Regions from separate parts of the Pseudoalteromonas sp. McH1-42 genome, predicted to be linked through region 1. Evidence: predicted binding sites of a transcription regulator. Region 1 holds the regulator's gene; the other holds the start of a gene.

The links. The regulator FliA, encoded in region 1, starts transcription of late flagellar genes. The targets are predictions, from matches to a motif close to CTAAAGNTNNNNNNNNNNNNGCCGATA.
Region 2: the regulator FliA is predicted to act here: its motif matches at 2,196-2,222, upstream of MHN31_RS21045 (DUF5610 domain-containing protein).

Annotation. Positions count from the first base shown of each region.
Region 1 is NZ_JAKRFU010000021.1:74,924-82,486, reverse strand. Features, by position in the region: gene flhA (flagellar biosynthesis protein FlhA) at 1-1,360, shown strand, start outside; gene flhF (flagellar biosynthesis protein FlhF) at 1,381-2,913, shown strand; gene MHN31_RS18245 (MinD/ParA family protein) at 2,906-3,766, shown strand; gene MHN31_RS18240 (RNA polymerase sigma factor FliA) at 3,769-4,503, shown strand; gene cheY (chemotaxis response regulator CheY) at 4,547-4,930, shown strand; gene MHN31_RS18230 (protein phosphatase CheZ) at 4,950-5,720, shown strand; gene MHN31_RS18225 (chemotaxis protein CheA) at 5,736-7,563, shown strand, end outside.
Region 2 is NZ_JAKRFU010000028.1:49,696-57,258, reverse strand. Features, by position in the region: gene murI (glutamate racemase) at 155-955, opposite strand; gene MHN31_RS21045 (DUF5610 domain-containing protein) at 1,053-2,165, opposite strand; gene trmA (tRNA (uridine(54)-C5)-methyltransferase TrmA) at 2,325-3,422, shown strand; gene MHN31_RS21035 (thiol:disulfide interchange protein DsbA/DsbL) at 3,482-4,117, opposite strand; gene MHN31_RS21030 (thiol:disulfide interchange protein DsbA/DsbL) at 4,130-4,753, opposite strand; gene MHN31_RS21025 (serine/threonine protein kinase) at 4,773-5,747, opposite strand; gene ccoG (cytochrome c oxidase accessory protein CcoG) at 5,865-7,292, opposite strand; gene MHN31_RS21015 (hypothetical protein) at 7,526-7,563, shown strand, end outside.

The sequences.
Region 1 (7,563 bases):
CGGAGATGGTCTGGTTGCCCAGCTTCCTTCACTGTTACTGTCGATTGGTACTGCGATTGTGGTGACGCGTCAGAATGAATCGCACAACATGGGTGAGCAAATGACGCAGCAGCTGGGCAATGAGAAATCTTTGTCTATCGCTGCGGGGATCCTGATTGTTATGGGACTCGTACCTGGTATGCCTCATGTTGCCTTCCTCGGTCTGGGTGCCCTGATCGGATATCTGGCTTATTACTCACATCAACAAAAAATTAAAGCACAAGAACAGGAAGCTGAAGAATCGAAAGGTGGCGCGGTTGCGTCTCAACAGCAGGAACAAAAAGAGCTAGGCTGGGATGATGTACAGCCAGTCGATGTGATTGGCCTGGAAGTGGGTTATCGCCTGATCCCGCTGGTTGATCAGTCGCAAGGTGGTGAGCTGTTAAATCGAATTAAAGGGGTGCGTAAAAAGCTATCTCAGGAACTGGGCTTTTTGGTACCGCCCGTCCACATCCGCGATAACCTGGAACTGGACCCAAATGCATATCGCATCACCTTGATGGGTGTGGGTTCTGGAGATGGTGAGCTGAAGCATGGTGATGAGCTGGCCATCAACCCTGGTCAGGTTTTTGGTCCAATTAATGGCGTGGCGACCAAAGACCCTGCGTTTGGCCTGGAAGCGGTATGGATCAAACCAGAGCAAAAAGATGAAGCACATTCTCTGGGCTACACAGTGGTTGACGCAGCGACGGTCGTGGCGACACATATCAGTCAGCTGTTGACCAATAACGCGTCTTTACTGCTGGGGCATGAAGAGGTGCAGAATCTGCTTGATATGCTGGCTAAGAGTCATCCTCGTCTGGTTGAAGGTCTGGTACCAGATATCTTGCCACTCACTACGATTGTGAAAGTACTGCAAAACTTGCTGAATGAAGGCGTTGCAATTCGTGACATGCGCTCTATTGTTCAGACCCTGGTTGAGTACGGTCCACGCAGTCAGGACCCGGATGTACTGACGGCTGCAGTGCGTATTTCACTGCGTCGATTGATCGTTCAGGATGCGGTAGGTGGGGCTGAAGAAATCCCTGTCATAACATTGGCGCCCGAGTTGGAACAGATGTTGCATAAGTCTCTACAGAACGCAGGTGATGAGGGGGCAGGCATAGAGCCAGGCCTTGCAGAGCGGCTTCAAGGTTCATTAAGAGAAGCCCATCAAACGCAAGAAATGCTCGGCGAGCCGTCCATCTTATTAACCTCAGGTATGTTAAGAAGTGTGCTGTCAAGATTTGTAAAACACACCATACCGGGACTGAGAGTGATGTCATATCAGGAAGTACCGGATGAGAGACAAATCAAGATAGTGAGCTCAGTTGGACAGTAGAGGACTAGAAGGGGCTGACCATGAAAATTAAACGTTTTTTTGCAAAAGATATGCGTACTGCTTTAAAAGAAGTGAAAGAAGAGCTAGGTGCAGATGCAGTGATCATGTCAAATAAGAAACTGGCAGATGGCGTTGAAATCGTCGCTGCAGTAGACAATGATCGGACACCCGCTCCACAGCCTCAGGCGGCGCAGTCAGCTCCTCAGCAAAGCGCAGCGCAAGCTGCACCTCGCCAGGCAGCCCCAGGGCAAAGTGCTCAGCATAGTTACAGCCAGCCTGCCAGAATGGTTCGTCCTCAACCTCGCCGCGCAGAGCCTCAGAAGCAGGCGCAGGTTGCAGACAGTCTTGAAGCCTTGCTTGAGCGCCAAGCCCCTCGTCCTAAGTCGCCCGAGCTTGCTTCTATGTTTTCTCAGTCTGGCATTAACACCGATGACATGTTCGGCGCTCAGCAACGTAACGAAGCACCGGCAAAAGCAGCGCCCCAGGCTGTACGTCAACCGCGTTATGAAGCGCAAAGTCATGGCTTTGATGGCCGTGATGCAGCCACTTCCTGGGAGTTTGGAGATGACCTCGATCAGGGCTTTGGTGACGAACCAGCGGCGCAGAAAAAAGCCAACGATGATGAAATGTCTTCTATGCGTGATGAGATGAACGCCATCCGCCAGTTACTCGAGTTTCAGTTGTCTGGGCTGATGAATCAGGAAATGGCACGTCGTGATCCAACCCGCGCTTGTCTGGTTGAGCGTCTTAAAGGCATGGGAATTGGTGCGGAAGTCGCAGAGCAGATGGCTTGCTTCATTCCTGATGACGTTTCTCGTAAAGAAGCGTGGAACGCACTGCTGAATATGGTTGTCAATCAAATGCATACAACAAACAACGATATTCTGCGTCAGGGCGGTGTATATGCGATGGTCGGACCAACAGGGGTTGGAAAAACCACAACAGTTGCAAAATTAGCAGCGCTGGGCGCACAGAAATATGGTGCAGACAATGTGGCACTGATCACAACGGATACCTATCGTATCGGTGCTTACGAGCAATTGGCGACCTATGGTCGGATCATCGGCTGTCCTGTTAAGCAAGTAAAAGATGCCAATGAACTTGCAGAGGTTCTTTATCATTTACGCAATAAGCGTCTAATATTAATAGACACGGCGGGAATGAGTCAGCGTGACTTGCGTCTGACGGAGCAGCTAAACACCCTGATGCGTAGTAGCCGTGTTGACATTCGCAGCTACCTGGTATTAAGTGCGACTGCGCAGATGCATGTACTGCAAGAAACCGTAAACCACTTCAAAAAAGTCAATTTAAGTGGTTGTATTTTTACAAAACTTGATGAAAGTCTAAGTTTAGGTGAGATAATTAGCATAGCGATTCAAAATCGTCTGCCAATAGGGTATCTTACCAATGGTCAGCGAGTGCCTGAAGACATTCGCGTGGCAAACGCTCAGAAGTTAGTCAAAAAGGCTGAGCAATTGTATTTAAAGAGAACAAAAGCACAACATTCGCGACGTGTACCAGTGGCGTCCCAGACAGTAGGAATGTATGATTAATACAGTTTTAGATCAAGCAAGTGGCCTGCGGAGAATGAACCAAAAAAATAACCACAGTGTAAAAGTAATCGCAGTGACTGGTGGTAAAGGTGGAGTAGGTAAAACCAATGTATCCCTCAACACTGCCATCGCATTAGGACAGCAGGGTAACCGGGTCTTGGTGCTTGATGCTGACTTAGGTCTGGCTAACTGTGATGTCATGCTAGGCTTGAGGGTCGAGAAGAATTTATCTCATGTATTGTCCGGCGAATGCGAGCTAGACGAAATTTTGGTAGAGGGTCCGGCTGGGATCCGTATCGTGCCTGCAACGTCAGGCTCACAAAATATGGTCGAATTAACGCCTGCGGAGCACGCTGGTTTGATCCGTGCCTTCAGTGAGCTGAGCAGCGAATTTGATATTTTAATCGTCGATACGGCGGCTGGTATTTCAGACATGGTGCTGAGCTTCTCTCGAGCTGCACAGGATGTACTGGTTGTAGTGTGTGACGAGCCGACTTCTATTACCGATGCGTATGCGCTTATCAAAGTATTAAGCCGTGAACATGGCGTCTACAAATTCAAAATTGTGGCCAACATGGTACGCAGCTTAAGAGAAGGGCAGGAGCTATTTGCTAAGCTGTCCAAGGTTACAGACCGATTCTTAGATGTCGCTTTAGAGCTGGTTGCAACGATCCCATTTGACGAAAATATGCGTAAGTCTTCGCGTCGTCAAAAAACCATCGTTGAGCTTTATCCTAATTCACCTGCTGCTGTGGCATTTAGAGGCCTGGCAAGCAAAGCTGTCAAGTGGCCCATTCCCCACCAACCTTCAGGTCATTTGGAATTCTTTATTGAGCAATTGGTAAACGGTTAAAGATGGCTTCACCGGTCAACCGCATGGCGGGATATAAAACGACAGACCACCTGCATAAGGTGGTGGAACGTCATACGCCTTTAGTTAAAAAGGTGGCCTGTCATTTGTTAGCCAGATTACCAGCCAGTGTTCAGCTCGATGATTTAGTCCAGTCAGGTATGATTGGACTGATCGAAGCCTGCAAAAATTTTGACGCGAGCAAAGGGGCAAGTTTTGAAACCTTTGCAGGAATTCGAATTCGTGGCGCAATGATTGACGAGATCCGCCGTGGTGACTGGGCGCCCCGCTCGGTACACAAAAACGGTCGTATGGTTGCAGAGGCTATTGCTGAGCTAGAAGCACAGCTTGGGCGAGAACCAAAAGATACTGAAATCGCTGAAAAACTTGATATTACGCTAGATGAGTACCATCATATTTTACATGATGTCAATGCAAGTAAAGTGATCGGCATCGAAGACTTGGGGGTAGATGAAGACGTAATTTCTCCCGCAGGCAACGATTTTGCGCTAGACAAACCATTCAATAATGTTAAAAATGAGCGCTTTAACGAATCGTTAGTCAATGCGATCAAGACTTTACCTGAGCGCGATGCTTTGGTGTTGTCTTTGTATTATAACGATGAGATGAATTTAAAAGAGATTGGTGCGATCTTAGAGGTCAGCGAATCTCGAGTGAGTCAGATTCACGGTCAAGCAATGATCAAGCTTCGTGCGAAGGTCAATGACTGGATCAATTAGAGTTAGTTTTACAATATAGGTTCAAACCTCACCGGAGGAAGTTTTGGATAAGAACATGAAAATTCTCGTGGTTGATGATTTTTCTACGATGAGAAGAATAATCAAAAACCTGCTAAGAGACTTAGGCTTTACCAATGTTCAAGAGGCTGATGATGGCAGTACGGCACTTCCAATGTTGCAAAATCAGGAATTCGACTTCGTCGTAACTGACTGGAATATGCCAGGCATGCAAGGTATCGATTTGCTTCGTGCAATTCGTGCTGATGATAAGCTTAAACACATCCCAGTACTCATGGTTACAGCGGAAGCGAAAAAAGAACAAATCGTAGCTGCTGCCCAAGCTGGAGTTAATGGTTATATCGTTAAACCGTTTACGGCAGGTACCCTGAAAACCAAACTAGAAAAAGTGTTCGAACGTTTAGGCTAGTATTGATAAGGGTAGGCTTATGTCAACATCTTCTGTGCCACAGATAACTCTGGAACAGGCTAAACTGCTCGTTGAATACCTTGAACAAGGTGAGCAGGAAAAGGCTGATGAGATATTAATTGAGGCCACCAATAAAGAACAATCAGAGCTTTTTGCTGAAGTGGGCAAGCTAACTCGACAACTTCATGAATCGTTGAAGAACTTTGAGTTAGATACCCGTTTATCTGATCTCACGACAGAAGCCATTCCAGATGCCAAGCAGCGCCTTAATTACGTCATGGAGATGACCGAAAGCGCTGCCAATAAAACCATGGATGCCGTAGAAGCAAGTCTTCCCTTAGCCCAAGAACTAGCCGATGAACTCTCTGAAATTAAGCCCACCTGGGACAGATTAATGAGCCGGGATATCCAGCTTGGAGAGTTCAAATCCTTGTGCCACGATCTTGACAGTTTTATGCAGTCGTCAAAAGGCCGTACAGATGAATTACAAAATCTGATGACCAATGTGTTGATGGCACAAGATTATCAAGATTTAACCGGACAGGTTATCCGGCGTGTCATTGAGTTGGTTCGTGAAGTTGAAGACAGCCTAATTCACTTGTTGACCGTATTCGGCAGCGCAGATGAAAGTCAACAAACTGCAGCCCAGCCACAGGCACAAACTAAAGCCCCCGCCGTTACTGATGAGTTATCAGGTCCTGAGGGTCCAATTTTGGACGCTGAGTCTCGAGATGATGTCGTATCCGGGCAGGATGAAGTTGATGACCTGTTGTCTAGTTTGGGCTTCTAATAGGAGAGTATGCGAATGAGCTTTGAAGTCGATGAAGATATCTTACAAGACTTTCTTGTTGAAGCTGGGGAAATACTCGAACTGTTATCTGAGCAGCTTGTCGAACTAGAAAACAACCCGGAAGATAAAGAGCTGTTAAATGCGATTTTCCGTGGTTTCCATACCGTTAAAGGGGGCGCAGGCTTCCTTAGCATGACTGAGCTGGTAGATGCTTGTCACGGTGCGGAAAACGTGTTTGATGTCCTGCGTCAGGGGCAGCGTCAGGTAACACCAGAATTGATGGATGTGATTTTACAATCACTCGATACCATCAATGAAATGTTCTCGTGTATTCAAAACAGAGAGCAACCAGACCCCGCTGATCCACACTTATTGGAAGTTTTACATCAGCTCAGTCAGCCACAGTCAGAAGACGAAGTGATTGATGCACCCGCTGCAGCAGAGCCTGAGCCTGAACCGGTTGTGGCGACACCCAGTGCTGATGATGTGCTGTTCGATGCGCCAGCAGATCCTGTTGATGAACCTGCAAGTGACGGTGCTGACAGCATAGACGAGATTTCTGAAGAAGAATTTGAGAGCTTGCTCGATGAGTTACATGGCTCAGGTAATGGACCCTCAGTCGCATCGCAAGAACCTGCCGCACCGAGTGCAACACCGGCTCCATCAAGCAGCGATGATGGCGACATTACCGATGATGAATTTGACAGCTTGCTGGATGAGTTGCATGGAGTCGGAAAATTTGGTGCGACACCAGAACAAGCGCCAGCTGAGCAGCCTAAGGCGCCGACCCAACCTGCAGCGTCAGAGCCGCCGAAAGCATCTGGCGGTGATGACGATGAAATCAATGATGACGAATTTGAAGCATTACTGGATGAGTTGCACGGAAAAGGGCAAGCACCAAAATCAACGGAAGAGGAAGTAGCAGCAGCGCCGAAAGAAGCGCCCAAAGCACCTCCTAAATCTGAGCCTAAACCAGCTGCACCAGCGGCTAAGGCGCCCGCACCTGCTGCCAAACCGGCACCTGCTAAACCAGCAGCTGAGAGCAAGCCTGCGGCCGACAATAAAGCCGCCGCGAAAAAACCAGCAGCACAGGCAGAAACAACCGTTCGGGTTGATACTAAGCGCCTGGATGAGATCATGAATATGGTCGGTGAGCTGGTATTGGTGCGTAACCGGTTGGTTAGCTTAGCCAATAACTCTAACAGCGAAGCCATGGGTAAAGCCATTTCCAACCTCGATGTGGTGACCGCAGACCTTCAGGGCGCGGTGATGAAGACCCGGATGCAGCCAATCAAGAAAGTGTTTGGTCGTTTCCCTCGAGTGGTTCGGGACTTGGCTCGTAGCCTTAAGAAAGACATTAGTCTGGTGCTGGAAGGGGAAGACACCGATCTGGATAAAAACCTGGTAGAAGCCCTTGCGGATCCTTTGGTTCACTTGGTTCGTAACTCAGTGGACCATGGTATTGAAATGCCGGATGTTCGTGAAGCTGCAGGTAAATCAAGAACCGGTACTGTGACCTTATCAGCCTCTCAGGAAGGTGATCATATTCTGCTGACCATTCGTGATGATGGTGCAGGTATGGACCCGGAGAAGTTGAAGAAGATTGCGATAAGCAAAGGGGTTATTGATTCTGACCAGGCAAGTCGCTTGTCAGATAATGAAGCCTACAATCTGATCTTCGCACCAGGTTTCTCAACCAAAGAACAAATTTCTGACATCTCTGGCCGAGGTGTTGGTATGGACGTGGTCAAAACTAAAATCACCCAATTAAATGGTTCCGTCAACATTCAGTCAGAGCTGGGTGTGGGTACCATACTGGAAATTAAAGTGCCACTGACATTGG
Region 2 (7,563 bases), on a different contig from region 1:
GAAACAAAAACAAGAGTCACTGACCACTAACGATCAAGACTGATCTCTTTCATCTTATAAAGCTCGTTGTACACACTAACAGGGGTGGGGCCAATTTGGTTACCACCCCTTTTTACTTCCCACCTGTTCAGGCACATGTATCCATCACTAAATATTATCGGTCAAGGCTGAACAACCTGACGTCTGGTCTATCAATATTATGCGCCTGGGTTGCCGTCGCGTACCAATTCGTTATTCCTGACTCAACGCCATTGCACTGAACTGGCAACCCTGGTTCTTCAGTGATACGCCCTTGCGCCAATAAAGACATAACACGCCTGGCAATTGCCGCGCCTGAATCAATCAGGGTCACCGACTCAGAGATGGCCTCACTCAAAGGTTTCGCAATAATAGGAAAGTGCGTACATCCCAGGACTAAGTGATCTAGCCCTGCGGCGAGTTCAAGTTGTTTGATCTCAGCGGCAAGCTGCTCACGGTCAATCTCACCGGACCAATAAAACTGCTCAGCCAGCTCAACCAATTTAGTCGACTGATACAAATCAACCTGGCATTCGTTCGCGAATTGCGTAATAAGTTGTTGGGTGTATGTATTTCCGGACGTTGCAGGCGTCGCCAGTAAGCCAATATGTCGACTACGACTGGCGATGGCTGCGGGCTTAATGGCAGGCACAACTCCGACAATCGGGATAGAGGTTAACTGACGAGTGGATCCCAATGCATAAGTTGAGGCGGTGTTGCATGCAATCACTATGATATCGACCGGATGCAAATCACGATCGAGCCACTTTATCAGGGCGGCCAAACGCTGCTGAATAGTCTGCTGGGACTGTAAGCCATAAGGCAGCAGCACATTGTCCATCACATAGCTATAATCGGCATGAGGCAGTACTGCACGAATGTGCTCAAGCACGCTGGTTCCGCCGATACCAGAATCAAAAACGAGAATGTGTGGCACATGCGCTCCTTATTTACAGTTCGCGCGCAGTGTGCCACGGTCAGGGTTTAAAATAAATACTTGTGTCAACTCAAGCAGAGTGGGTTCAGACGCTCTATTATACCTGCTGGTCTTGCTTCTCAGCTTGACGTGATTCCAGGGCGCTGAAGAAGCCTTCAGCATAATCCAGAAACTCATTCAGACGTGCCTGGCCCTCGTTGATCCACGCCATAATATCCGGTAACTGAGCTTCTATACCCAGTCCTTTCGCCTCATCATGGATCCCTTCTAAACGCTGATCCAATGGCTGTAATGCTTTTTCCAAATCTTTCATCGGATTACTTTGCTGATACTGAGCAATCGCTGCAGATGTTTTAGTCTGGCGCAGGTCCATGGTGAAGTTGACGATTTGTTCACTGTTAATACCCAGCTCCTGCACTTTGGCAAAGGCATCGTCGTAATCACCGGCAAAAAAGGTGTCGCTGACATCACGGATATCTTTCATCATATCGTTGATGGCAGCCTGCTCATCTTCATTCAGATCGCCATTCACACTGATAGAAAAGTTAAGTTCACGACTGCTCTGCTCACCATAAGCAAATCCTTCACCATCACCATTGCGTGCATAACTCGCCGCCTTAGACTGGCTCATCGCATCACTGAATGAAATCACCACTTCATCGCCTTCTGCTGTAGTAAAGGCGTATTCAGCCTGATTAGATAAGCTGGCAAACTGAGCGGCACTAACAGACACTTGTTGGGGCTTAGGATCAAACAGTTCTTTTTCAAATTCGTCCAGGCCGCTAAAAATACCTTCTCTGGACTTTTCTATCCCATTTTCAATTTCATCATTGAATAAACCGGTGCCTTTTAACTCTTCAGACGCTTCATCAATCCCCATCTGCACGCCCTTGCGTGCTTGATCAAGCATACTCTTGAGTGTGTCGTCATCTTCCCCTGCGGCTTTGGCTTTCTTCACAGCCCCCTGTACAAACCCCAGCACATTTTTGACAATTTCCTCAAAATCAAACAGCGGCTTGTCTTTTTCTTCTTTTTTCTCAATGCCCAGCGCCTGCGCCAGTTTATCATCGAGCATTTTTGCCGCTGCCTGAGATTTGTTTCCGTGGTAACTATCCGTATTAATTGACATATTAGGGATAAGCGATTTAGCTTTACCCGCGTTATGCTGCATCGCCGGATTCAACAGCTGATTCAACTGTCCGATTTTCATGTCTGCTCTCCGCTTTACTTGATAGTTGGTTATCGGCCAAAACGCCATAAGCTTAAGTCTATTGTACAATAAAAGAGCAAAAAGTTTTGCTCTGTGCTGGACAAATCGAAAGTGCATCCTAAAATAGCGCCTCTTTGCATTAACTATGGTGGTTTTAATATGGCGGTGATCACGATTGACACTTCGACCTACGAGCAACAGTTGAAAGAAAAACAACAGCGGATCAGTGCGCAATTTGCCCGCTTCGATGCGCCACAGCTGGAAGTGTACGACTCCCCCAAAAGCCACTATCGTCAGCGTTGTGAATTCAGAGTCTGGCATGACGGTGACGATCTGTTCCACATCATGTTCGATCAGCAAACCAAAGAGAAGATCCGGGTGGATCAGTTTGATCCAGGTGCGCCTCTGGTCAATGAAATGATGCAGGTGATGATGGATAAACTACGTCACAACGAGATCCTGCGCCGTAAACTGTTCCAGATTGACTATCTCACCACACTCAGTGGAGAAGTACTGATCAGCCTGCTTTACCACAAAGCACTGGATGATGCCTGGCAAGAAGCTATGCAAACGCTACGTCATGAGCTACAGCAGAGTTATAAAGTTGACTTTATCGGCCGAGCCAGAAAACAAAAAGTGGTATTTGGTGATGACTTTGTGACTGAGCGGCTGACTGTTAATGACAAGCAGTACACCTACCAACAAGTCGAAAACAGCTTTACTCAACCCAATGCTGCAGTGAACGAAAAGATGTTGGCCTGGGCACAAGACCTGTGCGCACCACTGCAAAACGATTTACTTGAACTGTATTGTGGCAATGGCAACTTTTCCATCGCCCTGGCGGGTCAATTTAACCGGGTATTGGCCACAGAAATTTCTAAATCTTCTGTACACTCAGCACAGTACAATATCGCAGCCAATAAAGTAGATAACCTTGATATCATTCGTATGTCGAGTGAGGAATTTACGGCAGCGATGAAGGGCGAAAAACAGTTCTCACGCCTCAAGGGGATAGATCTGCACAGTTACAACTGCCAGACCATTCTGGTAGACCCGCCACGCGCAGGCATGGATGAACTAACCTGTAAACTGGTCAGCCAATACGACAACATCATCTATATTTCCTGCAACCCGGATACGCTGGAACGTGATTTGGAATTGCTGTGTGAAACGCATCTGGTGTCGCGTATCGCTATCTTCGATCAGTTCCCTTACACCCACCATGTTGAATCGGGTGTCTTTCTGACCAGAAAGTAAATGCGAATCTAAGACATAAAAAAACCCGCGAACATCGCGGGTTTTTTCATTCTGGCAAATTAAGATTTTTTCGCCAGATAATTAATCAGTGCGGCAATGTCATCCGGTGAAGTTACACCAGACTCTCGCGACAAGATCAGCTTGTATTTACCATTGACGATAAACGTTGGTACACCACTCAATGCACCTTTGTCCTGCATTTGCTCTTGCGCACGTTTCATTTTCTTCGCTTTTGTGCGAACTGAGAAACTCTTGTACAGCTTATCAAATTTTTCACCAGACACGCCCTGTGCAACAAACAGATCTTTGATGTCCGCTACTTCATTGAACTTACCGCGCTTGCCATGCAAGTGCGCAAACATGGCCGATACAATCTTGTCTTTTTGCGGCAATACTGACGCTGTCGCCAATGCCGTGCTCATCATTTGCTGAATTTCAGGGTCTCTGACGCCAACAAAGTCGACGTGACTCTTTTTGAACTTCACGTCCTGATCCAGTTTTGGCTTAAATTCACCGATCAATGATTCAAAGTTATTACAGGCAGGGCAATAAAAAGAGAAGTACTCTGTCACTTCAGGTTTCTTTGTACCGCGCTCCGCAACCACTTCATAATGCTTGCCTTCCTGGAAGTTAGCAGCATTGGCCATTAAAGGTAGGAACAGCGCCAGTGCAGCGGCGCAAATGGATTTAAACATAGTCTGCTTCCCTTATTTTTCTAATAGGTGCTTAACCAGAGCATCAAGCTCAGCCTGGCTGCTCAGTTCTCTCAGGTTAATCTTATATTTATCGTTCACAACAAAAGTGGGGACGCCCGTTAAGGCACCCGCTTTACTAAATGCATCTTGCTTCTCAACCATCGCTTTCTCAGCACTGATCACCGGCATGCTGGCCATAGCAGCATCGAACTGCTCAGCACTGATCCCATTCGCTTCTAGTAGCTTTTTGACATCTTTTAAGTCTTTTAGTTGCACTTGCTGCACGTGTATGGTGTTGAAGATCTGGTCGCTCACCTGCTGTGCTTTACCATGGTGTTTTGCAATGATGTAGGCATAACTCAGGTTACTCTGTACTTCTGGTGCCAGGCCACCCAGGAAATTAACGTGGCTTTTTTCAAACACAGCACCTTGTGGCAGGCTTTTCTCCAACGCTTTGGCAACCGGTTCGAACTGGAAGCAATGCGGGCAATAAAAAGAAAAGAACTCGGTGACTTTGGCCGATTCACTTTTTGTTGTCGTTAGCGTCTGATAGTGCTTACCATCCGTGAAGTCGGCTGCCATTGCCAACACTGGCATACACAACGCAATTAGCGCAACCTTGATCGATTTTAACATTACTATTCTCTCTAAATTTTTATGGATAAAGACTGATCGCCGCTTCATCCAGAGCGGCAAGTTGTTCTTTTAATGCCAGGATCTGCTGTTCCCAGTATTTGTCTGTTGCAAACCACGAAAAGTTCCGGGGAAATGCCGGATCATGCCAACGCTTAGCGAGCCATCCCATGTAATGCACCATACGCATGGCCCTCAGCGGCTCAATTAAGGCAAGTTCGCGCGCATCGAACGAGGCAAACTCTTCATAGCCAGATAACAGGGTATCAAGTTGCATCACCTGATTCTGCCTGTCACCACTTAACATCATCCAGAGATCCTGAACCGCGGGTCCCTGACGACAATCATCAAGGTCCACTATCATTAACTGTTCCTGAGACCATAGAATATTGCCAGCATGGCAATCACCATGCAAACGGATCGGCTGGATTGATGTGAATTTTTCTTCTGCTTTGTTAATGACCTGATCAAGCACCGTGGTAAATGCAAGCCGTAATGTATCAGGCAAACACTCAGAAGCCAAAATATCAACACGCGGCTGATGCAGATAGCTGGTCACATCAATCGCCGGTCGGTGCGCAAAGTCATCCTGCTTCGCAACGCTGTGCAAACGCCCAATATAGCGCCCAAGCATTTCCAGATGATCTAAGTTGTCCACCTCGAATTGACGACCGCCGACACTTGGAAACAGACAGAAACGATAGCCCTGATGCTCAAACAAGCTGCGTCCGTCAACACGATGAGGGGCAACAACCGGTACTTCAGCTTGCTGCAGGGCGAGCGTGAAGTCGTGTTCTTCCTGAATTTGCTCGGACTGCCAGCGTTCAGGGCGATAAAACTTCGCCACATAGCGACGGTTATCGTCGGCACGAAACTGATAAACCCGATTCTCATAACTATTGAGGGGCAACAATCCCGATTCGGGATAAACCCCGACGCTTTCAATGGCATCCAGGATCAGGTCAGGCGTTAAATTTTGAAAGCTGAAATCTGTCATAGTGTTTACCTTTCACTGTCCTGTTCCAAAAACTGGCCTAGGACAAAGTAACAAAAAAGCGGGCTACCCCGCTTTTGTGATGTCTATCTGAGTTATCCCCATTGTACCCTATCTATGCTAACGACCTTTAAAAAAGTTTGTCGGCTGTGCGATTGACTCCGAGGGCGCATCTTTAACTGTGATGACGAACTCAAACTCGGTAACCGGTAACGTCAGATCGTAAGGGTCAATGACGACCGACAACGGCTGATCTACCGTAGAGCCAGCTGCAATGTGGATCTCCTGCTTGCCCAGAATAGTGAAATCAGACAAACCGCGAATACTGATAAGGAAAGTTTGAGGCACCTGTGCTTTGTTGATCATCTTCAGTGTATAAGTATTTTCAACCAACCCTTCTACATTGACCCGATACAGCTGGTTTCTGTCTCTGATAATATCCAGGTCAAGTGTTTTGCGCATCGCAACATTAGCAACCAGAGCCCCAGTTAAGACAATTAGGATCAATAGGTAACCGACCAACTTGCCCCGTACGGCTTTGGTTTTTTCACTGCTGCTTTCGAGATTGCGTTCTGTTGTGTAGGAGATCAATCCCCTGGGATAGTTCATTTTATCCATTACACCATCACACGCATCGATACAGGCACCACAATTGATGCACTCGTATTGCAGCCCATTACGGATGTCGATACCGGTCGGACAAACCTGCACACATAGTTTACAGTCGATACAGTCACCCAGATCCAGCGCTTTAGGATCCTCCTTACGACCACGAGGTCCGCGATTTTCGCCACGTGCGGTATCATAGCTCACAGTGAAAGTGTCTTTATCGAACATCGCAGACTGAAAACGTGAATAGGGACAAATATGCAGACACATGATCTCACGCATCCAGCCGGCATTACCATAAGTACACAGAGTAAAGATCACCACACTTAACGCCGCATACCCTGAAGCTGAAAACATCAGCAGGTCGGGGAGTAATTCACGGATGGGCGTGAAATAACCGACAAACGAAATGGCGGTATACAGAGAAAACAGCACCCAACTGAGATGTTTGGCTGATTTACGCCAGAACTTATCAAAATCCATGGGCCGCTGATCAAGCTTCTTACGCTGATTGGCGGTACCTTCCAGCTTTTCTTCAAACCAGATAAAAATGAACGTCCAGACCGTCTGCGGGCAAGTGTAACCACACCACACCCGACCATAGAAAGTCGTTACCAAAAACAAGGCAAAGGCCGCTATCATCAAAATAAAGGCCAGAATGGTGAGGTCCTGAGGCCACAGAGTCAGACCAAAAATATTAAATTTTTGCTCAAAGATATCGAACAGCACCGCTTGCTCACCATTGAAGTTAATCCAGGGCAACAGCATGAACGCCAGCATGCCGATAAAGCCTATCTGCTTTCTGAGTTTCTGGTGCAACCCGGTAACAGCCCTGACATAAATACGATTGCGAGGGTTAAACCTGTCTGGTTGTAAATCGTCGGGTTTGTGGATTTTGACGTCGACGGGAATATTTTTGACCTTAATTTGCTTGTCCATCACAGCTCCTTACGCGCCTGGGACAGGTACTTGCTACAGTGACCTCTATTTTATATATGTAGTATATCAATCTGGATCAGATCTCGCTCATTTTAAAGGGAAAACCCGACATAAAACAGCATCGCGTTCATTTCGGGTAATAAAAAATTCTGAGCGCTAAACTTGCTTTTAATTCCGTCATTTTATTACACTGGCAACATCTTTTAGCTGTTTAGATCAAAGTTGTTGCAGTTATGAAAAAGTACTTAATTTTAGTCGTGGCAATCCTGGC